One region of the Acetobacter sp. P5B1 genome, then DNA from elsewhere that is predicted to be linked to it. Evidence: riboswitches for the same ligand, from Rfam matches in the RefSeq annotation. Region 1 holds a riboswitch; each other region holds the start of a gene.
What was found. Region 1 has a riboswitch for cobalamin ahead of KP703_RS10285 (hypothetical protein). Riboswitches for the same ligand answer to the same signal wherever they lie in the genome.

Region 1 (5,955 bases):
TGCCGTCATAATCCTCGGGGAAGCGTTTGGCTTCAATCAGCCCCTCAAGGCCGCCCAGCGAGCAGCCAATCCAGTAGGCATGGCTGGCGTTCTGCCCGTAGAAACTATGGATCAGCGTTTTGGCGGTAGTGGTCATCAGGTGGTCAGCGCGGTAGGCGTAATCCACCATTTTTTCCGGATGGCCGAGGGTGAAGCGGCCGCCTTGTCCTTCCGGTGTGCTGCTATCATGCCCGGTATCCGTGCTGGCCACGGCGTAGCCTTCGCTCACGCCGGTTTCCATGCCCTGATACATCAGCGAGCCAGCCCAGCCGAAATTCCCAATGCCCAGAAAACGCCCATTCCAGCCCTTCAGCGGCATCCAGACTTCAAGGCGGATGGCGGAGTCAGACGAGGGATGCAGCGTTGCGGCAACCCGGCAAAAAGCCGGGATGCTGCCGCGTGTGGGTTTGCCCGCTACATTCATGCCGGGTGCTGACATAATGCGCGTCAGCTGCGTCTGGGGGGCCTGCCATTGCCCGGCTTCCACCGTCTGCACGGTTGTAAACGTGGTATCGGGCAAGGCCTGCCGGGCCAGATCGGCGCAACTGGTGGCGTGGGCGTTTGTGGGGCGAAGGAGGGGGGCGGAGACTGCCAGAACAGCTGCCGCCAGACACAGTGTTTGTGTGCGGTGGGCCAGAACAGGCTTCAGAGAAGCACGGAAAGGCATGGAAAGCTCCTGTTATTAAGAGACTGAACTCTACGCCTGACAGACCATAGGGGAAGCACCTTGATCCCGCCAGAATTGGAAGGCAGTCTGTGCAGCACAGAAGAGTTGTTAAAATTGCCCGGCTGCGGGCGCGGAGTGCGTTTCATGCAAAAGACTTTTGTTGTGGCGGCAGGATTGCTGCTGGCTGCACCTTCTCTCGCGGCTCAGATGGTGCAGCCAGCCGTTGCGGCCTCCACTGAGGAGGAGGGACCTGTGCAGCAGACACAAAAGGGCGTGGCCGCGGCGCAGGCCTTTCTCGCTACGTTCGATGCACAGGGGAAAGCCACGGTGCAGTTTCCGTTTGTGGCGCAAAAGTCTGCTGTGCTGGCGCGCTTCCGTCGCACAACACCGGGTGGCCCGGCTGAACCGGTGACGAGCGCCAACGCAAATGCTCCCGTAGCGCGCGGACCGGGTATGGGGCCGCCGGGTGGTTTTCTTGGTGAGCAATACGGCAAGGCCATGTGGTCCAACTTCCCGGTAAGCGACGTGCCGCGCCCCGGCCGCCAGATGGGCAGCCTGACGGAGCCGCAACGCGCGGCGGCCATGGCGCTTCTGAAAACCCTTTTGAGCGAGAAAGGGTTTCAGAAAGTACAGGATATCATGGGTTCGGATCAGGCTTTGACGGATGCAGGCACAAATTTTGCCTCCGGGAAAGCTGTTTACACCATCGCTGTTTTTGGGGAACCGAGTGCCACAACGCCGTGGATGGTGCAGTTTGGTGGCCATCATCTGGGCCTGAATATTGTGATTGATGGCGCACATGGCGTGATGACGCCCACTCTGACGGGCGCGCAACCTGCTGTGTATCAGGCCGGTGGCAAGACCGTGCGTGTTCTGGCCGGCGAGAACGACAAGGCTTTTGCCCTGCTGGACGCGCTGACGCCCGCCCAGCGCAAACAGGCCATTCTGCCGTATAAAGTGGAGGATCTGGTGATGGGGCCGGGGCATGATGGCGAAACCATTGTGCCGGAAGGGCTGAAAGGTTCGGCCATGACGGCGGCGCAGAAAACGCTGCTGCTGGATGTTATCAGTGAATGGGCAGGCATTATCAATCCGGTTTATGCCGCTCCGCGCCTGAAAGAAATTGAGAGCGATCTCAATGAAACATGGTTTGCATGGAGTGGCCCGACCACCCATGCGCCGGACCGTAACGGCTCCTCGTATTACCGTATTCAGGGGCCGCATCTGGTTATTGAGTTTTCTTCGCAGGGCGTAGGGGGTGACCCGACCCTGCATGTGCATACGGTCTATCGGGACCCGACGAACAGTTACGGCAGCCGGTTTACCGTCAAATGAGTGTGTGCATGACCTTACCCAAAGCAGTATTTATTGGCGGGCTGGTGTGTCTGGCCGGCGTTCATCCTGCTTCGGCGCACCGGCTGGATGAATATTTGCAGGCCACAACTGTAGATCTGGCGCGGGAGGGCGTGACGCTCCGCCTGCGCCTGACACCCGGCGTGGATGTGGCGGGGCGGGTGATCCCGCAGATTGACCGGAATAGGGATGGCGTGATTTCGGCGGCGGAACAGCAGGCCTATGCGGCCCAAACTGCTTATTCTCTGAGTGTTACGCTGAACGGAAAGCCGGTTGCCTTGCAGACAGTATCAGCCAGCTTCCCCACGCTCTCTGCCATAAAAGGCGGGGAGGGGGTGATTGCTCTCCAGTTTTCTGTGCCGCGCGTTTTGCAAAAAGGTGCTTATCATCTGGCCTATACCAATCACGGGGCCGGAGCAGATACGGTGTATCTGGTGAACTGCCTGCAACCGCAAGACCCGGGCATTCAGGTGCAGGGGCAAAAACGCTCAGCGGATCAGGCGTCTTATCAGCTTGATTTTGTTGTGACGCAGTAAGGGCTGTTTAAAAACTCTGTCAGGCTGGTCAGCCGGGCCTTTTCATCCGACTGAGGCGTATCAGTCTGAGGCGTCGGATACCGATAATGACGCCTGACAGAAACACGCACAGCACGCCACTCAGGAGCGGCAAGGCTATGCTCCAATGTGTGGGGGCGTCACGCAACCACGGCCAGAAATCGAGATCGTGAAACCCGTAAACCAGCCAGCGCGACTGGCGGGCTGGCTGATCCAGCATGGCCAGCGCCGCGCCGGATTGTGCATCCAGATAGATCAAGGTGCCGTCTGCGGCCTGCGCACGCCAGACGGGAAAATGCCGTTTATGCGTGGGGCGGCTGAAGTAATAGGCGTCTGCGCTGGTGAGGAGGGTCAGGCTCTCTGCTGTTTTAAGCAAGCCTGCAGGACGTAGAAACTGGACAAGTTGCCCTTTGGTGAGAGGGGCGGGGGCGAGTGTTTCGTGCAGCCTTTGAAAGCCAGATTTTTGCAGGGCTTGCAGGAAAACATGCCCGTCCAGCAAGGTGCTTTTCACGCCGGTCCAGCCGGTAGGGGCTGCGGTGTCAAGCCGGGAAAGCAGAGCCTGAATCTCTGCACCCGTCACGGTGCCGGTCACGCGCAACGGGTTCACCGCGTCCGGTTTGCTGTGGAACAGGCCGCCCGGTGACATGCTGAGCAGCCCGGTTGTTACCCAGAGCAGGGCCAGCACGCCAAACATCGTTCCACTGAGATGATGGACACAATGCCACCCCCGGTAAGGCGTAAAAGGGGACTTGCGCCGGAGCCGCAGAACGCCAATCCACAACCCGGTAACCGTCAGAAAAACGCCTGTGCCAGACAGAACAATCACGACCTGCTGCCAGAGAGAGGGATGTTTGCGCAGCACTGCCGGATAGAGCCAGTGTGGGATAGCGCCAACCCATGCCCATACGCGGGTCGTGCGGGTTGTAGCCTGCATGACCTCGCCTGTCAGAGAGGAGACGTAAACCTGCGTGTGGGGAACGTCCGGGAAGAGAAAACGATAAAATCCATGTTCCCGGCCATGAGTATCCAGAACCCACTGGTCGTCCGTGGTGAGGCCGTCAAACACTGGCTGACCTTGTGTGCCAGTCGTGCGGGCATAGCGTAGGGCGCTGGTGGCAGCATCTGCCGGGGGAATGCGGCCCGCAAGGCCTGTGCGCAGATCAAGCGCAAAAGGCGGCCCGTTTTCCGGGGTGAGCGTCAGAGCGGGTTCCTGCCCAACCATGCTGATCTGGAACGCCTGAAAGCGTTTATTCCTGTCGAGATCACGTAAATTCGGAAGGTGTGCAGGCCACTGGATTTCTGCCGGACCATGGGCAAGGGCACGGTCATCCGGCTGAGGCCATGTGTGCCAGAGCATGACAATGCCGGACGCGCACCAGCCTGCCATCAGCAGCCCCATGCCAAGCCCCAGCCATCTGTGCGTCAGATAAAGCGCTCTGCGGAGTGCCTTCATGCGGGGGCGTTATACAAAGCCATGGCGGCGGCCTGTGCGCCGCGTGCCCAATGCACGGCCACATAGGCCTGCACAATCTGCTGTGCGGCCTTGGGTGCCATATCCAGAGTGAACGAAGGCATGGCTTCGAGATACTCAGTGGCCGTTAGCAGAAGGGGGCGAAAAGCCTCTTCCAGCATGGCCCCGCGTTCCCGGTGTGTGGCGGGCAGGCGGGGTGTCAGTTTCAGGAAAAGCGCTTGGCCGTTGCGTGCAATAACGTCTTCCTGCTCCGGGGGTGGCAGCAAAGCCAGACGGGCGGCCTGCAGGGCATGGAAACGGGGCGGGCATGAGTGCAGCAGTCTGACAAAAGCCGGGTGGTAAGCCTCAGCCGTCCGATATGGGCGGGGCAAAGAGGAAAGGGGCGAGAACGGTCTCACTGTGTTTACTCCTGCCTTCCGGTACATCCCGCCCGGCGGCACGGTCCTGAACGACAACAGCAGGTCTCCTGGCTCGCGGATACGCATCTGAGCCTTACCTTCCCGGTTGTTCACCAGTGGCCTGCCGCGTGGCAGAAAAGGCCCAGACATACCGCCTACAGTTGCGGGAGCAGCGACCGACTGAGCCGTGCTTAACGGCCTACGGTCTTCCCTTTTAACCCGCTTGCGCGGGGCTGTTGACTGATGCGGGCAGAGTGTACGCAAACCCGGTTTTTCGCAACAGCAGGAATTAGGGGTCGTTTTTTATCATGCGTGTAGCCGCACTTTCGTTGACAAGCTTTTGCGGAGCATGTTTACGCTGCACCCAGCTATGGTGCCTTCAGGCTGTGTGTGCAGTCGGAGGGCTAAGAGGGAAATCGGTTCAAGCCGATGCTGCCCCCGCAACTGTAAGCTGAGAGGATTTGCGGCATCCATGCCACTCCCCGTGTGGGACATGGGGGGGAAGGCCGCTGCGAGATCCGAAGACCAGCGAGCCAGGAGACCTGCCATTGCCCGAAAGTCACGGACGGAGCTGCCATACGGGGTGATGTGGCGGCGAGGCACGGTTTGCTCAGTGCTTCCACCGCGGTGACGTTTTTTGGAGCGAACCCCGTGCGTCCACTCTCTTACGCCCTCAGTCTCCTGCTGGGCCTGAATTCCGTTTCCATCGTCTATGCGGCAACACCCGAGGGATCGGGAAATCCTGATGCCAGACCTTTGAAAAAAAACAGAGGTCCTCAGCAWAAAAAGCAGGAAMCCCCTGTGCCCGCCATGACGGCGGCAGGCGCGGAATATATTACCGCTTACGGCAAGACAGCGCCGCTTCAGGCCGTGCCAGCCGTCGGTGGCAAACTGGGGCTTTCCATCCAGCACACACCGGGCACCATTAATGTCGTGTCCCATGATCTGATGATGCAGCGTGGCTATGCGCAGGCCGAGGCGGCAGCAGACAGCGCCCCCGGTGTTTCGTCCGGTGGGTCTCCGGGTAGCCCGGCGCAGCTGATGATGCGCGGTTTTACCGGGAACCAGATCTTGGTGCTGCATGACGGCCAGTATTTTGGCCCCACCACCATGATCAACCGGCCCCAGAACAGCTTCAATCTGGAAAGTGTGCAGGTGCTCAAAGGCCCGTCCTCCGTGTTGTATGGGCAGGGGGCTGTGGGTGGCACGGTGGACATGCGTACCCGAAACCCGACCTTTGATGGCCCCCACGCCAATGCGCTTATCTCCTATGGCAGTTTCAATACATGGAATGCGGGCATAGGTGGCTCTGTGCCCATTACGCAAACGCTGGCATTGCGTACGGACTTCAGCCGCACGTCTTCTGACGGGTTTGTAAAAGGGGCTGATCCGCACTCGGATGATTTCACGACAACCCTGCTCTGGAAGCCGACATCCAAATTCACTGCCCGGCTGAGCATGGATTATCTGACA
Region 2 (5,955 bases), on a different contig from region 1:
TTGGCGAGTTTGGCTTCCACGGTGGCGCGGGCAGGTTTGTTGTCACGGTCCAGCCAGGCATCCCATGCCCGGTTCATGCCCGCCATGTCGTTCATATCTGCCAGAAAAATCTGCACGGAGAGCAGGCGGCTTTTATCTGTGCCCGCTTTGGCCAATAGGGCATCAACCTGCCGCAGAATGTCCGCCATCTGCCCTTCTGCATCCGCAGAGGCATCATCTGCGACCTGGCCGGCCAGATGCACCAGTCCGTTATAAATTACTGCGCCTGTCAGGCGTTCTTCGGGGTCAAGGCGTGTAATCGTCATGGGGTTTTCCCTGTGTGTGCAAAATGGTTTCAGACCACCGGCATGTTATCAATCAGCCGGACATCGCCCAGACTGGCGGCGACAAAAAGTCGCGAACCGACCTCAGCCTTTTCAACAGTGCCAAGTGATTTTTCAGAGCGCAGATCCAGATAGTGCACGGTAAAACCCGCATCTTTCAGGGTCTGTGTGCAGTGTTCCAGAGCGGCGGTAACAGGCTGGCCAGCTTTCAGAGCCGCAAGGCAGTCCATCAGAGCCTTCGGCAGATGGCTGGCTTGTTCCCGCTGGGCCGGGGTGAGGCGTTTATTCCGTGAGGATAAAGCCAGATGATCCGCTTCCCGCACGGTGGGAACCGGCAGGATAGTGAGAGGCAGGTCGAGATCCGTCACCACCCGACGGATAATGCAGAGCTGCTGGAAATCTTTTTCCCCAAAAGCCGCGATGTCGGCACGGGTTTGCATGAACAGCTTGGTGACAACTGTTGCAACGCCATCAAAATGGCCGGGCCGGTCTCCGCCGCACAGCATCCGGTCAGGGCCGGACACGCTGATACGGGTGCAAAAGCCGGGCGGGTAGATCTGCGTTTCATCCGGGGCGTACAGAACGTCCACCACGCCGGTTTCTGCCAGAAGCGCTTCGTCGGCCTCCAGACCGCGGGGGTAAAGCTGGAAATCATCCGGGTTGTTGAACTGGATCGGGTTGACGAAGATCGTCACAATCCGGCGGGTGGCTTTGCCGTCCAGTGCGCGCACCAGCGTCAGATGGCCTTCGTGCAAAGACCCCATGGTGGGCACCAGCCCGATTGTTTCACCCTCATGGTGCCACTGCGTGACAATTTCGGCCAGTTCGTGTCTGGTTCTCACAAGCTTCATGACGCATCCCGGTTTGCGATAAAAGGGAAGGACAGCCGCCCGCACGGTTTATGCACGAGAAAACCGAGGAGGGCGGCTGTCCGGCCTGCGCCCGTCTTACTGTGTTTTCAGGAACGGTTCCAGCAGCACCCGGTCCGCAGCGCTCAACCGGCTGGCGGCAGTGCTGGCCTGATGCCAGTATGGATAAAGCAGGGGCGGCAGGCTGGCCTGATTGAGGCGGCTCAACTGGTCTTCCGACAGCACCAGTTCGGCAGCTTTCAGGTTGTCTTTTAGCTGGTCTTCCGTGCGCGCGCCGATAATGACGGACGTAATAGCCGGCCGGTGCATGGTCCATGCCAGAGCGATCTGGGCGGCGGATACGCCATGCTCTTCGCCAACAGCAATCAGCACTTCGACAATATCGAACAGCTTTTCCTTGTCATGCACCGGCGGTTCACCAAAATCTTCAAGCTGGCGGCCCTGCGGGGTGGGCTGGTTACGGCGATACTTGCCGGACAGCAGGCCACCTGCCAGCGGACTCCAGACCTGCACCCCAAGCCCCTGATCAACAGCGGCGGGCAGTAGTTCATACTCCGCATCCCGCGCCTGCAGGGAGTAATAAATCTGCTGGGAGACAGGGGCAATCAGCCGGTTCCGTTCAGCGACGGAAAGCGTTTTCATCACCTGCCATGCGGAGAAATTGGAAACGCCTGCATAGCGGATTTTGCCCGCACGGGTCAGGGTATCCAGCGCTTCCAGCGTTTCATCCAGTGGGGTAAGGCCGTCCCATTCATGCAGATAGTACAGATCAATATGGTCCCGGCCCAGACGCTTCAGGCTGGCTTCACACGCGGCAATCAGATGCAGGCGGGAAGAGCCTTCCCCATTCGGACCGTCCTGCATGCGAAAGCGGGCTTTGGTCGTCACCAGAGTTTCCTGCGAGCGACCTTTCAGGGCTTCTCCCAGAATGGTTTCAGACTCTCCGGTGGAATAGACGTCTGCTGTATCAAACATGTTGATGCCAGCATCCAGACACAGGTCAATCAGGCGGCGGGCCCCCGCTGTATCGGTATTGCCGGTTTTGGCAAAAGAGCCTTTGCCCCCGAATGTCATGGTGCCAAGGGTAAAGGCGGAAATACGCAGGCCGGACCGACCGAGCTGGCGATACTGCATCATTCTGTTCTCCGTGCGTGTGGCGGGTAAGGTATGAGCCCCTTGAGAGCTGACGGCTCAGGGCCTTTGTTTCAAGAGTGCAGGGCTGCGTACACAGTGTTTTGACATCTCCCGGAGAGCCTGCTTAACAGGACGCGATGGTTCCCGCTTTGGGATGAAAAGGGAAGTACGGTGAGAACTCCGCTGTTTCTTGGCCGTCGCTGCCCCCGCAACTGTATGTGACATCAGGCTTGTTCCAGCACTCTGCCACAGGGTGTTGTACCACTGGAGACCTCTCCGGGAAGGTATGGAACGAGTGAGAAGCCCCCGGAAAACCGGTGGTTTTGTGTCATCAGCCAGGAGACCTGCCATCTGATTTCTGGAGTGTCATGCCTGGCGGGGTGTCCAGTGCGTGATGGCGCGTTGCGATGCGCGCTACCGTCTGGCTTGTCCGGGCGGCCTTGGAACTGCACCCCCATGCCGCTTTGTGCGGTGTGTTGCCTGAAGGGTGTTCATGTCGGCCGCATTTTCTGCACCTGTGGTCAAAGGATGGTGTCCCGGCCTGTTTGCGCCCATGCAGGCGGCGGACGGCTGGCTGGTGCGCGTGCGTCCGCCTCTGGGCCGGATGACAGCAGCGCAGGCCCATCTGCTGGCAGATGTTGCGGAACAGGACGGCAATGGACAGATCAGCCTGACCAACCGGGGCAACGTGCAACTGCGCGGCTTTAGTCTGGAAGCAGCGCACGCTTTCCCGCAGCGTATGATTGCGGCTGGTCTGGGACAGGCTGACCCGGAAACCGAGCGACGCCTTGCTCTTCAGGTTTCTCCTCTGGCGGGGATAGATCCTGCCTGTGCGACAGAGACTATGCTGTGTGCTGACGCTCTACGGAGCGGCTTGATAGACCATCCGTCTCTTTCTGCCCTGCCTGATAAATTTGGTTTTTGCGTTGATGGCGGCGGATTTTTCCCGACAGGATCTCTGCGTGCCGATATTATGCTTCAGGCTGTTGAAAGCACGGCATCCTCAGAGGCTGGCTGGCGCGTGGTGTGTGGGAGTAGCTGCTCAGAGCCGCAGACCGTGCATGAGGGCGTGCAGATAGCCCTTGCTCTGGCGGAGGCTTTTGTAAAACGCGGTGAAACGCAGCGGCCTCTTCGCGAGCCAGCTATCGGGAAACAGCTGTTTGCAGAAATTGGACTTAGGGGCGTGTCAGCCGCCGGGGCAGAAATGCAGAACGGAAGCCTTCTTGCCGCGCGGGCAGGCCATCTGACAGGCTCAGCTTATGCTGCCGTAGCGCCGCTAGGGCGTCTGACGGCTACAACGCTTCGCGCCTGTGCGCACGTTGCGCAGCAAGGAGATGGCGTGTTGCGGATGACGGCATGGTCTGGGCTTGTTTTTGCCGGTCTGAAAAAAAATCCTGAAATTTCTGGAATGATCACGCACCCTGATGATGCACGCCTGCGCGTTTATGCCTGCATTGGCGCGCCGGGATGTGCGCAGGCTGCTGGAGATGTGGGGCGCGATGCGCTGGTCCTTGCGCCGTTCCTGCCGGATAAAGCCGATCTGCATGTATCGGGCTGTCGTAAGGGCTGTGCGCATCCCGGTGCCGCAACGGTCACGCTGGTTGCCGGGAGTGAGGGCTATGGCATGGTGCTGCAGGGCACGGCCAGCGATGAGCCGATTTGTATTCTGCCAAAAACTGAAGATGTAAGAGCTTTTTTGCAGGCTCTGCCTAAAGGAGACGTTTGAATATGCAGGCTTATGATTATATTCGGGATGGAGCCGCTATTTATAAACGCTCCTTTGCCACCATCCGGGCAGAAGCGGACCTGCGCGGCTTTTCGCCTGAGCAGGCGCAAATCGTCGTCCGGATCATTCATGCATGCGGCATGGTGGATGTGGCGCAGTCTGTGGCGATGACGGAGGATTTCGTCTCTTCAGCAAGAGCATCCCTTAAAAAATCCTGTGCTATTCTTTGTGATTCCGAGATGGTCGCGCATGGTATTACCCGTGCCCGTCTGCCTGCGGAGAATGAGGTCGTGTGTACCCTGCGGGATACCCGCACACCGGAACTGGCTAAGGAGATTGGCAATACGCGCTCCGCTGCCGCGCTGGATTTGTGGGGGGAGAAACTGGCCGGGGCCGTGGTAGCAATCGGTAATGCCCCCACGGCGTTGTTCCACTTGCTGGAACTTCTGGATGCCGGTGCACCGAAGCCTGCGGCTATTATCGGTTTGCCAGTCGGCTTTGTGGGCGCTGCGGAATCCAAGGACGCTCTTGCAAAAAGACACGATGTTCCATGGCTGGTTGTGCACGGGCGGCTGGGAGGCAGCGCCATGGCCGCGGCGGCCGTGAACGCACTTGCAAGTGAGGTTGAGTGATGGCGCACGGCACGTTGCATGTGGTGGGTGTCGGGCCGGGTGACCCGGACCTGATGACGCTACGGGCAGTGAAAGTCCTGCAAGCAGCACCGGCGGTGGCGTATTTCTGTCGGCATGACACGCAGGGTCATGCCCGGCGTATTGCACAGGCGCATATTGCCCCAACCACGCAGGAAATCCGGCTGGCGTATCCGTTTACAACCGAGATTTCCGTCAAAGATCCCGCATATCATACGGACATGAACGCGTTTTATGACCGCTGCGCGCAGGATCTGGCCACCGTTCTGGAACAGGGGAAGGATGTGGCTCTGCTCTGCGAAGGTGATCCCTTTCTGTATGGCTCAGCTATGTATCTGTTTGACCGCTTGCGCAGCCGGTTTGCAACGCAGGTTGTGCCGGGCATTTCCGCCATGAGCGGATGCTGGTCACAGGCGGCGCGGCCTATGACGCATGGGGATGATGTGTTGTGCGTGCTGCCCGCCACCATGCCGGAAGAGGATCTGGCGCACTGGCTGGAAAAGGCCGATGCCGCTGTGGTGATGAAGATTGGCCGCAATATGCCAAAATTACGTAAGGCGCTGACACAGGCAGGGCGTTTGCCAGAAGCTGTTTATGTGGAACGCGGCACACAGCCAGAGGCGCGGTGTTTGCCTCTGGCAGAGCAGGAAGGGCCTGCGCCCTATTTTTCACTGGCGTTGGTTCCTGGCAGAAAGGGTGTCCGATGACGGGGTCTGTCAGCATTATCGGGCTGGGACCGGGCAATGTGCTACAGCGCACGCCACAGGCTAATCAGGCGCTCAGTCGGGCGACGGATCTGGTTGGCTATGGGCCGTATGTGGAGCGCGTTGAGGCGCCTGCATCAGTTGTGCGGCACAGTTCGGATAACCGGGTGGAACTTGAGCGGGCGCGTCATGCGTTGGAAATGGCCATGCAGGGGCGGCATGTTGCTGTCGTGTCCGGTGGGGATGCAGGCGTGTTCGGCATGGCCAGCGCCGTGTTTGAGGCCGTAGACCATGGGCCGCAGGAATGGCGCGGGCTTGAGATTACGGTTGTCCCCGGTGTCAGCGCGGTTCTGGCTGCATCGGCACGGCTGGGAGCGCCTCTGGGGGGCGATTTCTGTGTGATGTCGCTTTCTGATAACCTCAAGCCTTGGTCTGTTGTTTTGCGCAGGCTGTCTCTGGCTGCAGAGGCCGGGTTTGTGATTGCATTGTATAATCCGCGCTCCAAAGCACGCCCGACGCAGTTGGGCGAGGCTCTGGACCATTTGCGCG
Region 3 (5,955 bases), on a different contig from region 1:
CACTCTTCCCCAACCACGCCCGCGCCTCACCATTCGGATATTTCTGGGTATGCAGGTTCAGGTAAATACGCCCATCCAGCAAATCCCGCTCCGTCTCCGTGCTCAGCATCACACTGCCACTCAGCGGGCTTTTATACGGGCCGTGCACCGTCACTTCCGGCGGCCCATCCTTGCCGGGCAGGGCAGGGCCGTGCAGATGCGCAATCGTCACCGGGCCACTCAGCCCGTCCCATGTCACGGTATAGCGCAGCACATGCGCCCCGGCGTAATAGAGCGCCACCACATTCCCGTGCACCTGCGCAGGCGCACCATGCTCGGGTGCCAGGGTGCCAGAAAACAGCATGCTACGCTGGGCCTGTGCCGGGGCGATGAACGCTCCTGCCGCCAGCAGGCCAGCAGCCAGCGCCATACTCAAAACCGGTTTGCGGGGCAGGGTCATCACGGCAGGGTCCTCATCACGTCAGAAAGCACGCTGCATCCGGAACGCCGGATGCCATCACCTGCCTGAAACGCTCAGGATAAAAGGCCGTTGCCTCCGCTCACAGAATGTGAACGGTTATTCAAAATCCCGTATCACGCCCTCATGGTCCAGCGGGCGGTCTGGTGTGCGGCTAAAATGCACACGCGGCTGCGTGCCATCCGCCTTTATTTTCTGGCGCAACGTGGCCAGCCAGCGTTCCGTCGCGGCCTCCCGCTGCACAGAGGAAGAGGAAATTTCTGGTCCGGGACGGGAAGACTGAGGCATCATCTTGCTCACAAGCAGAAGGATTTCACGCCTCCTTCCTACACCGGCCAGCCCCTGCCAGCACGTGACGTTTTTTTGAAATCAAGGCACCCATACCCTTGACCCACCCAAAGCCCATCCCCTACCTCTGCGACTGTCGAAGGTCTCGCGCAAGCGAGTGAAAAGGGAACGCTGAAGGATCCGGCTGGGCATACAGGTCCGGGGTTCAGGCAGCGGCTGCCCCCGCAACTGTAAACGGTGCGCTGATGCATCACGCCACTGGCCCCATAACGGCTGGGAAGGCGCGTCAGACAATCCCCGTGAGCCAGGAGACCTGCCTTCGTCGCTCAGTCATGATAGCCGGACGGGGTGAGCCGGATATCGGGGAACAGTTATGGGTCACGTTGTGTCTCCGCGTCCTGTCCGGCGCGGACGCTCTCCGTTTATCGTCGCGCTCCTCTGCGCCTCTGCCTTCACCGCAGCACACGCCGCACCGTCTGCCAAACCCACGCCATCCAAAGATGCAGCCCGCCGGGCCTCCCCGGTCACGCCTCCCATCACGCCGGCAGGGTCCCCCCAAAAACTCCTCGGCCACAAAACAACCGAGGCCCACGGGGAAGAGCATCTTCAGGTCATCGCCTCACATACAGATCCCATGGGCCGCGCGCTCACGGCCAGTCAGGGCAGCATTACCGCCAAGGAACTCCGCCTGCGCCCGGTTTACCGAGTGGGGCAGTTGCTGGAATCTGTCCCCGGTCTGGTCGTCACCGCGCATTCGGGCGAGGGCAAGGCCAACCAGTATCTTCTCCGCGGCTTCAATCTGGACCACGGCACAGACCTTGCCAGTTTTGTGGATGATATCCCGGTTAATGAACCCACCCACGCCCACGGGCAGGGCTATACGGATGTCAATTTCCTCATGCCGGAACTCGCACAGGGCATCGATTACACCAAAGGCCCATTTTACGCGGATGTCGGGGATTTCGGCGTCGTCGGGTCCGACCATATCCGCTTAACGGATGACCTGCGCGGGCAGGCTTCTGGCAGTCTCGGCACACTGGGCGACGAACATGCGTTTATTGGCGATACGGCGCACTTCAAAAATGGCGATAAACTGCTTGGTGCTTTCTCAATAGACCACCTCAATGGCCCGTGGGCGCATCCGGACAACTTCCGGGGCATCAAATCCGCCGCGCGCTACACCCACACCACAGAACACACCAAATTCAACCTGACCGGCCTGTATTACCGAGGCCAATGGAACAACACGACCGACCAGCCTCTGGAGGCCTACCAGAAAGGCCTCATCAGCCGTTACGGCTCTCTGGACCCAAGTGACGGCGGCTATTCCGAACGGTTCAGCGTTTCCGCGCATCATATTCTGCATAACGATAACTGGCAGCTCAAAACATCGCTTTACGTCGTGCATAGCCGCCTGACTCTATGGAACGATTTTAGCCATTATCTGAACGACCCCATCAATGGCGATCAGGAACAGCAGGACGAAACCCGCACCACCTTTGGCGGCACATCGGCATACCAGCGGCATGACACCTTCCTGCACCGCGCTACAGACACCACTTTTGGCGTACAAGGCCGCTGGGACAGCATTTATATCGACCGCCGCCATACCCGCCAGCGCAAAGTCCTGCCCGACTGCCCGGATAGCAGCGTGCCCACCGGCCAGTATGTCTGTAATGGGGATAACGTCTCACAAGGCAATGTCGGTCTGTTCGGCCAGAACATCACCCACTGGCTGCCCTGGCTGCGTACCGTTGTCGGCCTGCGTGGGGATTATTACGGAGGCTCAGATCACAGCCTCGTTTCCGGTTATAGGGGCCGTGTGCATCAGTGGCTTTTTCAGCCCAAAGGCAGCCTGATTTTCGGCCCGTGGTATAAAACGGAATTTTATATCAGCGCAGGGCAGGGCTACCATTCTAACGATATCCGCGCCGTCCTCGGCACCGTGCCGACTGATGGCATTGCCAACGGTGCCATCGCCACCCCGTTCATGACCCGTGCCACCAGTGAGGAACTGGGCGTCCGCACCAACATCATCCCAAAACTGAACCTGCAGGCCGCCTTTTTCCGTATCGATTTCAGTTCAGAACTCACTTACGACGCGGATGAAGGCGTCAACGATGCCGGCGCCCCCAGCCGCCGGCAGGGGTTTGAACTCTCCGGCCAGTATCACCCGCTGCCCTGGCTGGAACTTAACGCAGATATTGCCTCCACCCACGCCCGCTATTTCACGGGTAATCCCGGCCTTTATGGCCTGCCGGGGCTGTATGTGGCCAACGCCCCCAACTTTATCGGCTCCTTCGGCCTGCTGGCCGACCACCCCAGCGGCTTCTTCGGCGGTGTGCAGTTCCGCTGGCTCGGCTCCTACCCGTTAATCGAGGATAACTCCCTGCGCTCCCACGGCTATAAGGAAGTGAACATGGATGTCGGCTACCACATCACAAAATACCTTCAGGTGCAGGCCAGCATTTACAACCTGACCAACACCCACGCCTCCGCCTCCCAATACGCCTACGACTACCGCCTCACCCCCACATCCCCCGTCGAAACCGGCTCCACCTACCACCCCTTGGAACCCCGCTCCGCCCGCTTCTCCGTCACGGCGAATTTCTGAAAATCATGTAACCGATCTAGGGAAAATACGAGGAAAGTCCTATTGGTTGCATTCCAAAAGGGGAGGGCGAATCTCGCTACCAGCGATAAGCCAGCGTCACAAACATGGCGCGTCCCGGAGCCCACGCACAGGCAACATTGCGCGTGCAGATGGCAACATAGCGGCTGTTGGCAATGTTTGTGCCGTTGAGCTGGACTGACGCCCGTTTGTAATCAATATGAGCCACCACATCGCCTACCAGCTGGCTGGGCACAGAAAATGTTTCAGGCAACGCCCCCGCCGTGTTCCCTGTATAGCGCAGGCCCCCTCCCACGCCGGCCACAAGATCACGCCAAATATGAAAATCCTTTTTCAGGAAAACAGACGCCATGTGAGAGGGTACTGCCACCGGACGCTGGCCAATTTGTGCGGTAGTTGTGGATTTTGTGATTTTTGGGTCCTGATAGGTAAAGGACGCAATAAAACTGATGTTCCACGGCAGGCGTCCCATGCCTTCAAACTCAAACCCTCTGGTCCGTTGTTCACCGGCCTGAATATCATAGGTTGAATCAACAGGGTCAGGTGTCAGAATATTGGTCTCAACAAGATCAAAAAAATCCGCTGTCAGCATAAAATGGTCACCCCATGGCATTTTTTGGGATGGCTTATATTTCAGACCCGCTTCAATCTGCCGCCCTTTTGTCGGCAGGAAAGCCGTATTCAGGCGCGTTGTGCCCACCTGCGGCTGGAATGATGTCGCATAGGACACATAGGGCGACAGACCATAAGGTGCGGAATAGAGCAGGCCAGCACGGCCCGTAAACGCGTTGTTGTTTTGCGGTGTGCGCTGAGCCGTCAGGTTATCCACCGTCATGCTTTCGGTAAAATCTCCACGCCCGGACAGGGTTAAATGGAAATTCTTCCAGTCGGCCTGCTCCTGCGCGTAAATACCGGTCTGGCTTTCTGTCTCGTTCGTGTTGGTCGTTGTGCCATAGGTCGGCCAGGTAATGGCGCGGTAAACCGGCGCATAAAGATCGAGTGAGGGCGCTGTGTTCTGGCCGCGACGGTTCGCCAGAAAATCACTGCGGAAATCAACACCAACCAGAAGTTCATGCTTAACAGGCCCGGTTTTCAGCTTGAGGTCAGACCGGGTATCCAGCGTCACATTATTATAATTAGCTGATTGCAGCAGGGCGCGTCGCGTAATGGTTCGCTGATCACTGGAAAGAGCCTGCGTTGTCACAAAGCGATAATCCAGATCCAGATGGGCGTAGCGCATATTCTGGGTCATGGTCCAGTTAGGCAGAATTTTGCGGGAAAAACTGTATCCAACAGCCGCCTGTCGTTTGGAATAAACGTCGTAATCTGCATCGCTTGACAGAAAATCACGGGCAATCCGGCCATAGCGTGTTGCCGTCAGGGTTCCGGCTGCCGGCAGGAACTGCGCCGTGGAACCTGCATCCAGTTGTTCAAAACTGGCGAGAAGAGTCAAATCCGTCTTGTCATCAGGCTCCCACCTTAAGGACGGTGCCACATAAATCTCGTTGTTTTTGATATTTTTGGCATAGGTATCTGATTTTCGGATCAGCCCGTTAAAGCGCCACATCAGTGTTTTGGAGGCATTGAGCGCTCCCCCAATATCGGCAGCGCCCTGCACACGACTATAAGCCCCCGTCTGGAAATTAATCTCATTTTTCTGTCCTGCATTCGGGCGCTTGCTCACGGCATTTATAATACCGCCAAGCTGCCCGGACCCATACAGAGCGGATGTTGCACCGCGCAGAACATCCATTTCCTCCAGCCCCCAGGGTTCAATGCTGAACGACTGTGATGAGGCCGCATCCGGCGTGCGTGTGCCATCCAGATAAATGTCGGGTGAGAAGCCCCGGATCGTTCCAAAATACCCTCTGGGGTCATCCTTGGACCCATAATCGGATACCCCCGCAGAATACCGCACAGCATCCGAAACGCTGCGGGAATTCAGAATAGCCATCCGTTCCTGCGTAATGACCGTAATGTTCTGAGGCGTCTGCTCAAGCGGCGTGTCTGTTTTGGTGGCGGCAAAGCCACTCCGCGCCAGCAAACCATGCCGTGAGGCCGAGACATCAATGGTCTCTTTTGTATCGGCTTTTTTCTCCCGAGAATGCCGCCGTGCGGAAAGGGCTTTCTCATCCTGCTCAGGGCTCTGGACCGAGGGCAAGGCGGGGGCTGGGGCAGCAAAAGCCTGAGCTGCACAAAACAGCAATGCAGGCTGCGTGAAGGCAACAAAACGAGCAAGACGCTGCATGGAAAGGGTCGATCCCCAGTAAAAAGCAAGAGGCTTTCAAAGTGACCTCTAACAGATTGTCTCCTTACTGCACCTGATAATCATTATCAATAAAATCTTTGGTGTGGCTGCTTATCCCTGCCGCAACCACACTTCCGCCGCCCGCTCGGCGGCATCAGGATCAGCCTCCACCACATCCGGCTGAACCGGACCCTCATACCGCTTGCCCGTCCGGTCCAGTTCAAACTCTGCGGCCACTACCAGCCTCCCACCATCAGGCAGGGTGAAGCTCTTGTTCCCACTGGTCTGACCATGCGTGGCGGTCCCAAAAAACCGCGTGTTAGGCCGCCC
Region 4 (5,955 bases), on a different contig from region 1:
TCAGCGTAAAGCCACCATATCCGGCGCGACCGGGCTGTAGGTAGCCAATCGGGTCTTCATACTGCCGGTTAAGCAGATTATCCGCCCGCGCAAAAACCGAGATATAGCGATTGATTTTGTAATGCGCGGTCAGATCAATCGTGAAATATCCATGCCCCTTGCCACAGGTGCTGCAATAATTTTCACCCACCAACGGGTAATCCCGCCAGCCGCTGGTGTAGAGAATATTGCCGGACAGCGTGAAGTCCTTCACCGGGGACCATGTGGTGTTGAAATTGAACTTATGCTGCGGGCGACGCTGCAACGGCGCATTATTTTCCGTATCCCGCGCGTGGGTCCAGGTATAGTTCAGCGCAAAACTGAGCGTATCCAGTGCTTTCCAGTCCAGGAACGCTTCCACACCATACATCCGCGCATGGCCAACATTGCCGTAGGAATAGATGTAATCCCCCCACGCGCTCCCTGCCACTGGCAACACGTAGGATGAAGACTGGATGAGATTCCGCACCTTGTTGTCATACCATGTGGCGCCAAAATGCAGTTTGTCATGCAGCAGTTTCTGCTCCACGCCCACATCGTAGCCAATCATGGTTTCGGCTTTCAGGTTAGGGTTGCCCTCTTCCCCCCAGCCTGCCCCACGCTGATTGACAAACAGCTGATACAGCGACGGCGCATGGAAGCCTGACCCGGCACTGGCTTTGATAATAGTGCCAGTGTTCGGCACATGAATGGCCGGAGCCACACGCCAGGTGACATGGTTGCCGTAGCGGGAATTGGAATCATACCGCACATTGGCCGCGCCGTAGAGAATGCGGTTCCAGTTGCCTTCATACTGCCCATAACCCGCTGTGGTATCCATGCCTGCTGTGGTGTGCATGGGTTCGGTCGGGTCACTGGTCGAGACATCAATCGTGTCATGAAAATGCTCGGCACCCACAAGAAGAGTCCCGTATTTGCGCAGGTCCACCGTGCCGTGCCAGTCCACCTTGAGTCTGGTTGAACGGTAATAGTACGGGTCCGTCATGGCGGGCTCACCATCTGCATAAGACCCGTCCTGCATGTAGCGGCGGCGGTTGGTCATGTAACCAAGCCCCAAAACCTGATCGAACATTCCGCCAAACGATGACAGATGCGCTGTGCCGCGCACAACAGCCTCATTCTGCGTATTCTGGTCCCGGATCAGCTGGTCACCGTTATACGGTGTGAACACGTCATCATACGATGTGAAGGTATGATAATTGGCCTGTATCAGGCGCGCCGTCAGACCGAGATCAAAATTATGCGTGACATCATAACCGAGTTTGACGTTTGCGCTGCGGTTATCATTCCGGTCGCCCGCGCGGCGCTGGGCACGATTGGCCTCATTATACCGATCAATATAACGCGGGATTTCATGAAAACCGTCGGTGCGGTAATGGGACAACACGACATTATAATGGAACCGCCCGCTGCTGCCGGACGCGCCAAACGCCTGATTGAAGGTACCGTAAGATCCACCCTCAATCCGCACAAACGGTTTGAAGCGCCCTTCACCCTGTTTGGTGTTGATATCAATCACCCCGGCCATGGCATCTGCGCCATACAGGCCGCTCTGTGGGCCGCGCAGGATTTCAATGGAGCCAATACCGTCCGTTACAAACTGCCCGGCATCAAACGCATTATCGGCGGAGCTGCCATCATTGATGTCCATGCCATCGATCCGCACCTTCACGTCATTGGCGTTTGAACCGCGCATGAAAATGGACGTTGTGCCGCCAAAGCCGCCAGACCGCACCACATTCAGCCCCGGCTGACGCGCCAGAATATCGGGCAGCGTGCGCCGCTGCTGGGTGGCAATCTGCTCATCCGTGACCACGGTGACGCTGGAGCCCACATCATCCGCCCGCACTGGCCTGCGCAACGCACTGACCGTGACAACCTCTGGCAATCCCTGAGACGGGCTGAGCGAAACAAGTGTACGCCCCGCCGGTGCTGTGCCGACCGGCTGCTGAGCCGCCGCTCCGGCCCGACCTTTCAGGATCTTGCCGGAAGAGGCGGCTTTATGGGCCTGAGATTTGCCTGAGGGCGTCTGTGCGTCAGAAAGGGCAGCAGCCTGCGCTACCCCGCCATAGCCAGCCACAGCCAGAATGGTGGAGGTTGTCAGCACGCAACGAAGGAAGGTCATAATACTCGTATCCTGTGGTCAGCCGTTGCCACAGGACAGCGTCTCCGGCCTGCCCCATACGGCAAGTAGCCGGGGCAGAACTCAGTTACGCACGCCAACACACCCCGACTGACGTTTCCTGGTCGCAACCACTTGCTGGATGGCAGGTCTCCTGGCTTGCGGCGTCGCAGCTGAGCAATCCCTTCCCGGAGAAACACCATCTCCAGTGGGCCGAACGCCTTGCGTCCGGACTACTCAGCCATACCGCTTACAGTTGCGGGGACAGCCCGGGACTAAGGCCAGCAAGGCCTGCACCCGGTTCCCTTTTCATTCCCTTGTGTGGGGGAAACCATCACAGGCGTTGTCTTATCGCCTCACCCCGCCGAGTCAATCACCCAAAAGGCACAGTGCAGCCCGGGCGCAGGCACAAAAAAAACGCGGCCCTCCGAAGAAGGCCGCGTTCCTGATCGACTGAACCTCTAAAGGAGAGGGATCAGACGGAGTAGTACATTTCGAACTCAACCGGGTGCGGGGTGTGTTCAAAGCGATACACGTCTTCCCACTTCACCGTCAGGTAGCTTTCGATCTGGTCTTTGGTGAACACACCACCAGCCAGCAGGAACTCATGGTCAGCAGCCAGAGCTTCCAGCGCTTCACGCAGGGAGCCGGCAACCGTCGGGATCTGCTTCAGTTCTTCCGGCGGCAGGTCATACAGATCCTTGTCCATGGCATCGCCCGGGTGGATCTTGTTCTTGATGCCGTCGATACCGGCCATCAGCATGGCGGAGAACGCCAGGTACGGGTTGGCCGTCGGGTCCGGGAAGCGGACTTCAACGCGCTTGGCTTTCGGGTTGGTGGCATACGGAATACGGCAGGACGCAGAGCGGTTGCGCGCAGAGTAAGCCAGCAGCACCGGAGCTTCAAAGCCCGGGATCAGACGCTTGTAGGAGTTGGTGGACGGGTTGGTGAAGGCGTTCAGCGCCTTGGCATGCTTGATGATGCCACCGATGTAATACAGGGCGGTGTCGGACAGGTCCGCATAGCCATTGCCTGCAAACGTCGGTTTGCCGTCTTTCCAGATGGACTGGTGAACATGCATGCCAGAGCCGTTATCGCCATAGATCGGCTTCGGCATGAACGTGGCGGTCTTACCGTAGGAATGGGCCACGTTGTGCACGCAGTATTTGTAGATCTGCATGAAGTCGGCAGAGCGAACCAGCGTGTCGAACTTGGTGCCCAGCTCATGCTGAGACTGTGCGACTTCGTGGTGCTGCTTTTCAATCGGCAGACCCATCTCACCCATGGTGGCGAGCATTTCGGCGCGCAGGTCGTTCTCGCTGTCCACCGGCGGTACGGGGAAGTAGCCACCCTTCACACCCGGACGATGGCCCATGTTGCCTTCCGGGTAGTCCTTCAGGGACGCGCCGGGTCCTTCGATGCTGTCGAGCTGATATTTGCCGAAGTTCGGGCCCGTGCCAAAGCGCACGTTGTCGAAAATGAAGAATTCAGCTTCCGGGCCAAAGAAGGCGGTGTCGCCCAGACCGGAGGACTTCAGATACTGCTCAGCCAGCTTGGCGGTGGAGCGCGGGTCACGGTTATAGGGCTGACCTGTGGACGGCTCGATGATGTCACAGAACAGGATCAGCTGCGGGCGGGCCGTAAACGGGTCCATCACGGCTGTTTCCGGGTCCGGCAGCAGAACCATGTCACTTTCGTTAATGGCTTTCCATCCGGCAATGGAGGAACCATCGAACATGAAGCCCTCGGTAAAGGTGTCTTCTTCAATCGTGGTGACATACTGCGTGGTGTGGTGCCACTTGCCGCGCGGATCCGTGAAACGCAGATCGACAAACTCGACCGAGTTTTCCTGGATCAGGTCAAAAACCTTAGCAATCGCTGCGGCTTTGCTGTCACCCGCAGTGGTCGTTTTCTTCACCATATGTCTTCACCTACAACCTGTTGCGCACCACACTCTTGCGGCACGTCTAGGATTATAAAACTCGCGTCCGCTCTCGGGGCGCCCCGGGCCGGGCTGCCTCAGATAGCATCTTCCCCTCGTTCCCCCGTGCGGATTCGCACCACGTCTTCCACCGGGAGAATAAAGATTTTGCCGTCGCCGATTCGTCCGGTGCGCGCTGCGGCCGAGATAGCCTCCACGGCGCGTTCCACCAGATTGGCGGGACAGACAACCTCAATTTTCATCTTGGGCAGAAAATCGACAATATATTCCGCGCCACGATAGAGTTCCGTGTGCCCTTTCTGCCGGCCGAAACCCTTGGCTTCGATCACGGTAATGCCTTGCAGGCCGAGTTCGTGAAGGGCTTCCTTCACCTCGTCCAGCTTGAACGGCTTGATTATGGCCTCGATCTTTCTCATGTCACGTCATCAATATATCTGGTGCTGCACTGAACAAGAGGGGGTCCTTCCTGCGCGTAACCTGCCCATAAGGCATGAAGGCTCAGGGCGAACAGCCCCAAACTTGCACGGGTTGGCCGCGCGGGCAATCGGCCTTGTGCGAAATATAACGATCCGGCATCAAACTCCCCTCTTTTCTCCCCTTGCCAGCCCGTGGCAGTCTGCCCGCCACTTTTGTAGTTTCCACTGCGTTTTTCCCCCGGCAGCCCCCAGGACATACGGCCATGACAAAACCGCTCAACCGGCAGATTGCCGCCCTGCCCACCACCATTTTCACCGTGATGTCGGAACTGGCCCGCGCGCATGACGCCATTAATCTGGGGCAGGGCTTCCCGGATACGGAAGGCCCGCAGGACATGGTGCAGGCGGCGGCAGATGCCCTGCTGGATGGCCGCAACCAGTATGCACCGCTGACCGGCCTGCCGGAACTGCGCCGTGCGGTGGCAGACTCCAACGCCCGCTTTCAGGGGCTGGAGATTGATGCGGAGTCGGAAGTTGTCGTCACCTCTGGTGCTACGGAAGCGCTCGCCGCCTCACTCATGGCGCTGATCGAACCCGGTGATGAAGTGGTGCTGATTGAGCCGCTTTATGACACCTACCTGCCCATGGTCCGCCAGCTTGGCGGCGTGCCAAAGCTGGTGCGGCTGGAGGAACCGGGCTGGACGCTCCCGCGGGAGGCTCTGACCGCCGCCTTTTCTGCCCGCACCAAGGCCATTCTGCTCAACACGCCCATGAATCCCACCGGCAAGGTCTTCACCACGGAAGAACTGGACTTCATCGCCGGTTTGCTGATTCAGCACGACGCCTATGCTGTATGCGATGAGGTGTATGAACATCTCACCTTCGGCACGCCGCATGTCTCGCTGATGAGCCGCCCCGCCATGCGGGAGCGGTGCCTGCGCATTGGCAGTGCGGGCAAGAGCTTCTCGCTCACCGGCTGGAAGGTAGGCTACGTCACCGCCCCGGCCCCGCTGGCCGCCGTGGTCGCCAAGGCGCACCAGAATCTGGTGTTTGCCACCGCCCCCAACCTGCAACGCGCCGTGGCGTTCGGCCTGAACAAGGACGAGCAGTATTTCCGCGATCTGGCCGGGGACATGGCCCGCAAGCGCGACATCCTCTCCGCAGGCCTGCGCGGCGTAGGACTGGATGTGCTGCCGTGTGACGGCAGTTACTTTGTGATGGCGGACATTACCCCTCTGGCCAACGGGCTGGATGATGTCGCCTTCGCCCGGATGCTGACGGAAGAAGCCGGTGTCACCACCATCCCCGCCTCCGCCTTTTATGACTCGTCCAACGGCACCCCGCCAAAGCATCTGGTCCGCTTCGCCTTCTGTAAGCAGGAGAGCGTATTGCAGGAGGCCGTGGCCCGCATCGAACGCTGGGCAAGCAAGCGCGGC

Region 2: linked by a shared signal. The riboswitch ahead of cobG (precorrin-3B synthase) and the one ahead of KP703_RS10285 (hypothetical protein) in region 1 are both predicted to bind cobalamin.
Region 3: linked by a shared signal. The riboswitch ahead of KP703_RS13595 (TonB-dependent receptor) and the one ahead of KP703_RS10285 (hypothetical protein) in region 1 are both predicted to bind cobalamin.
Region 4: linked by a shared signal. The riboswitch ahead of KP703_RS05230 (TonB-dependent siderophore receptor) and the one ahead of KP703_RS10285 (hypothetical protein) in region 1 are both predicted to bind cobalamin.

What each region holds. Positions count from the first base shown of each region.
Region 1 is NZ_JACRVS010000015.1:36,560-42,514, reverse strand. Features, by position in the region: gene KP703_RS10305 (tannase/feruloyl esterase family alpha/beta hydrolase) at 1-706, opposite strand, end outside; gene KP703_RS10300 (DUF3500 domain-containing protein) at 851-2,041, shown strand; gene KP703_RS10295 (hypothetical protein) at 2,050-2,595, shown strand; gene KP703_RS10290 (PepSY domain-containing protein) at 2,624-4,066, opposite strand; gene KP703_RS10285 (hypothetical protein) at 4,063-4,482, opposite strand; cobalamin riboswitch at 4,523-4,735, opposite strand; cobalamin riboswitch at 4,837-5,047, shown strand; gene KP703_RS10280 (TonB-dependent siderophore receptor) at 5,293-5,955, shown strand, end outside.
Region 2 is NZ_JACRVS010000007.1:84,676-90,630, reverse strand. Features, by position in the region: gene KP703_RS06220 (RidA family protein) at 1-305, opposite strand, end outside; gene panC (pantoate--beta-alanine ligase) at 335-1,174, opposite strand; gene KP703_RS06210 (aldo/keto reductase) at 1,271-2,326, opposite strand; cobalamin riboswitch at 2,448-2,693, shown strand; gene cobG (precorrin-3B synthase) at 2,820-4,052, shown strand; gene KP703_RS06200 (precorrin-8X methylmutase) at 4,055-4,684, shown strand; gene KP703_RS06195 (precorrin-2 C(20)-methyltransferase) at 4,684-5,409, shown strand; gene cobJ (precorrin-3B C(17)-methyltransferase) at 5,406-5,955, shown strand, end outside.
Region 3 is NZ_JACRVS010000032.1:23,534-29,488, forward strand. Features, by position in the region: gene KP703_RS13585 (CHRD domain-containing protein) at 1-439, opposite strand, end outside; gene KP703_RS13590 (hypothetical protein) at 557-745, opposite strand; cobalamin riboswitch at 869-1,081, shown strand; gene KP703_RS13595 (TonB-dependent receptor) at 1,131-3,359, shown strand; gene KP703_RS13600 (TonB-dependent siderophore receptor) at 3,436-5,625, opposite strand; gene KP703_RS13605 (S41 family peptidase) at 5,737-5,955, opposite strand, start outside.
Region 4 is NZ_JACRVS010000006.1:11,197-17,151, forward strand. Features, by position in the region: gene KP703_RS05230 (TonB-dependent siderophore receptor) at 1-2,164, opposite strand, end outside; cobalamin riboswitch at 2,288-2,512, opposite strand; gene glnA (type I glutamate--ammonia ligase) at 2,637-4,082, opposite strand; gene KP703_RS05240 (P-II family nitrogen regulator) at 4,181-4,519, opposite strand; gene KP703_RS05245 (aminotransferase) at 4,783-5,955, shown strand, end outside.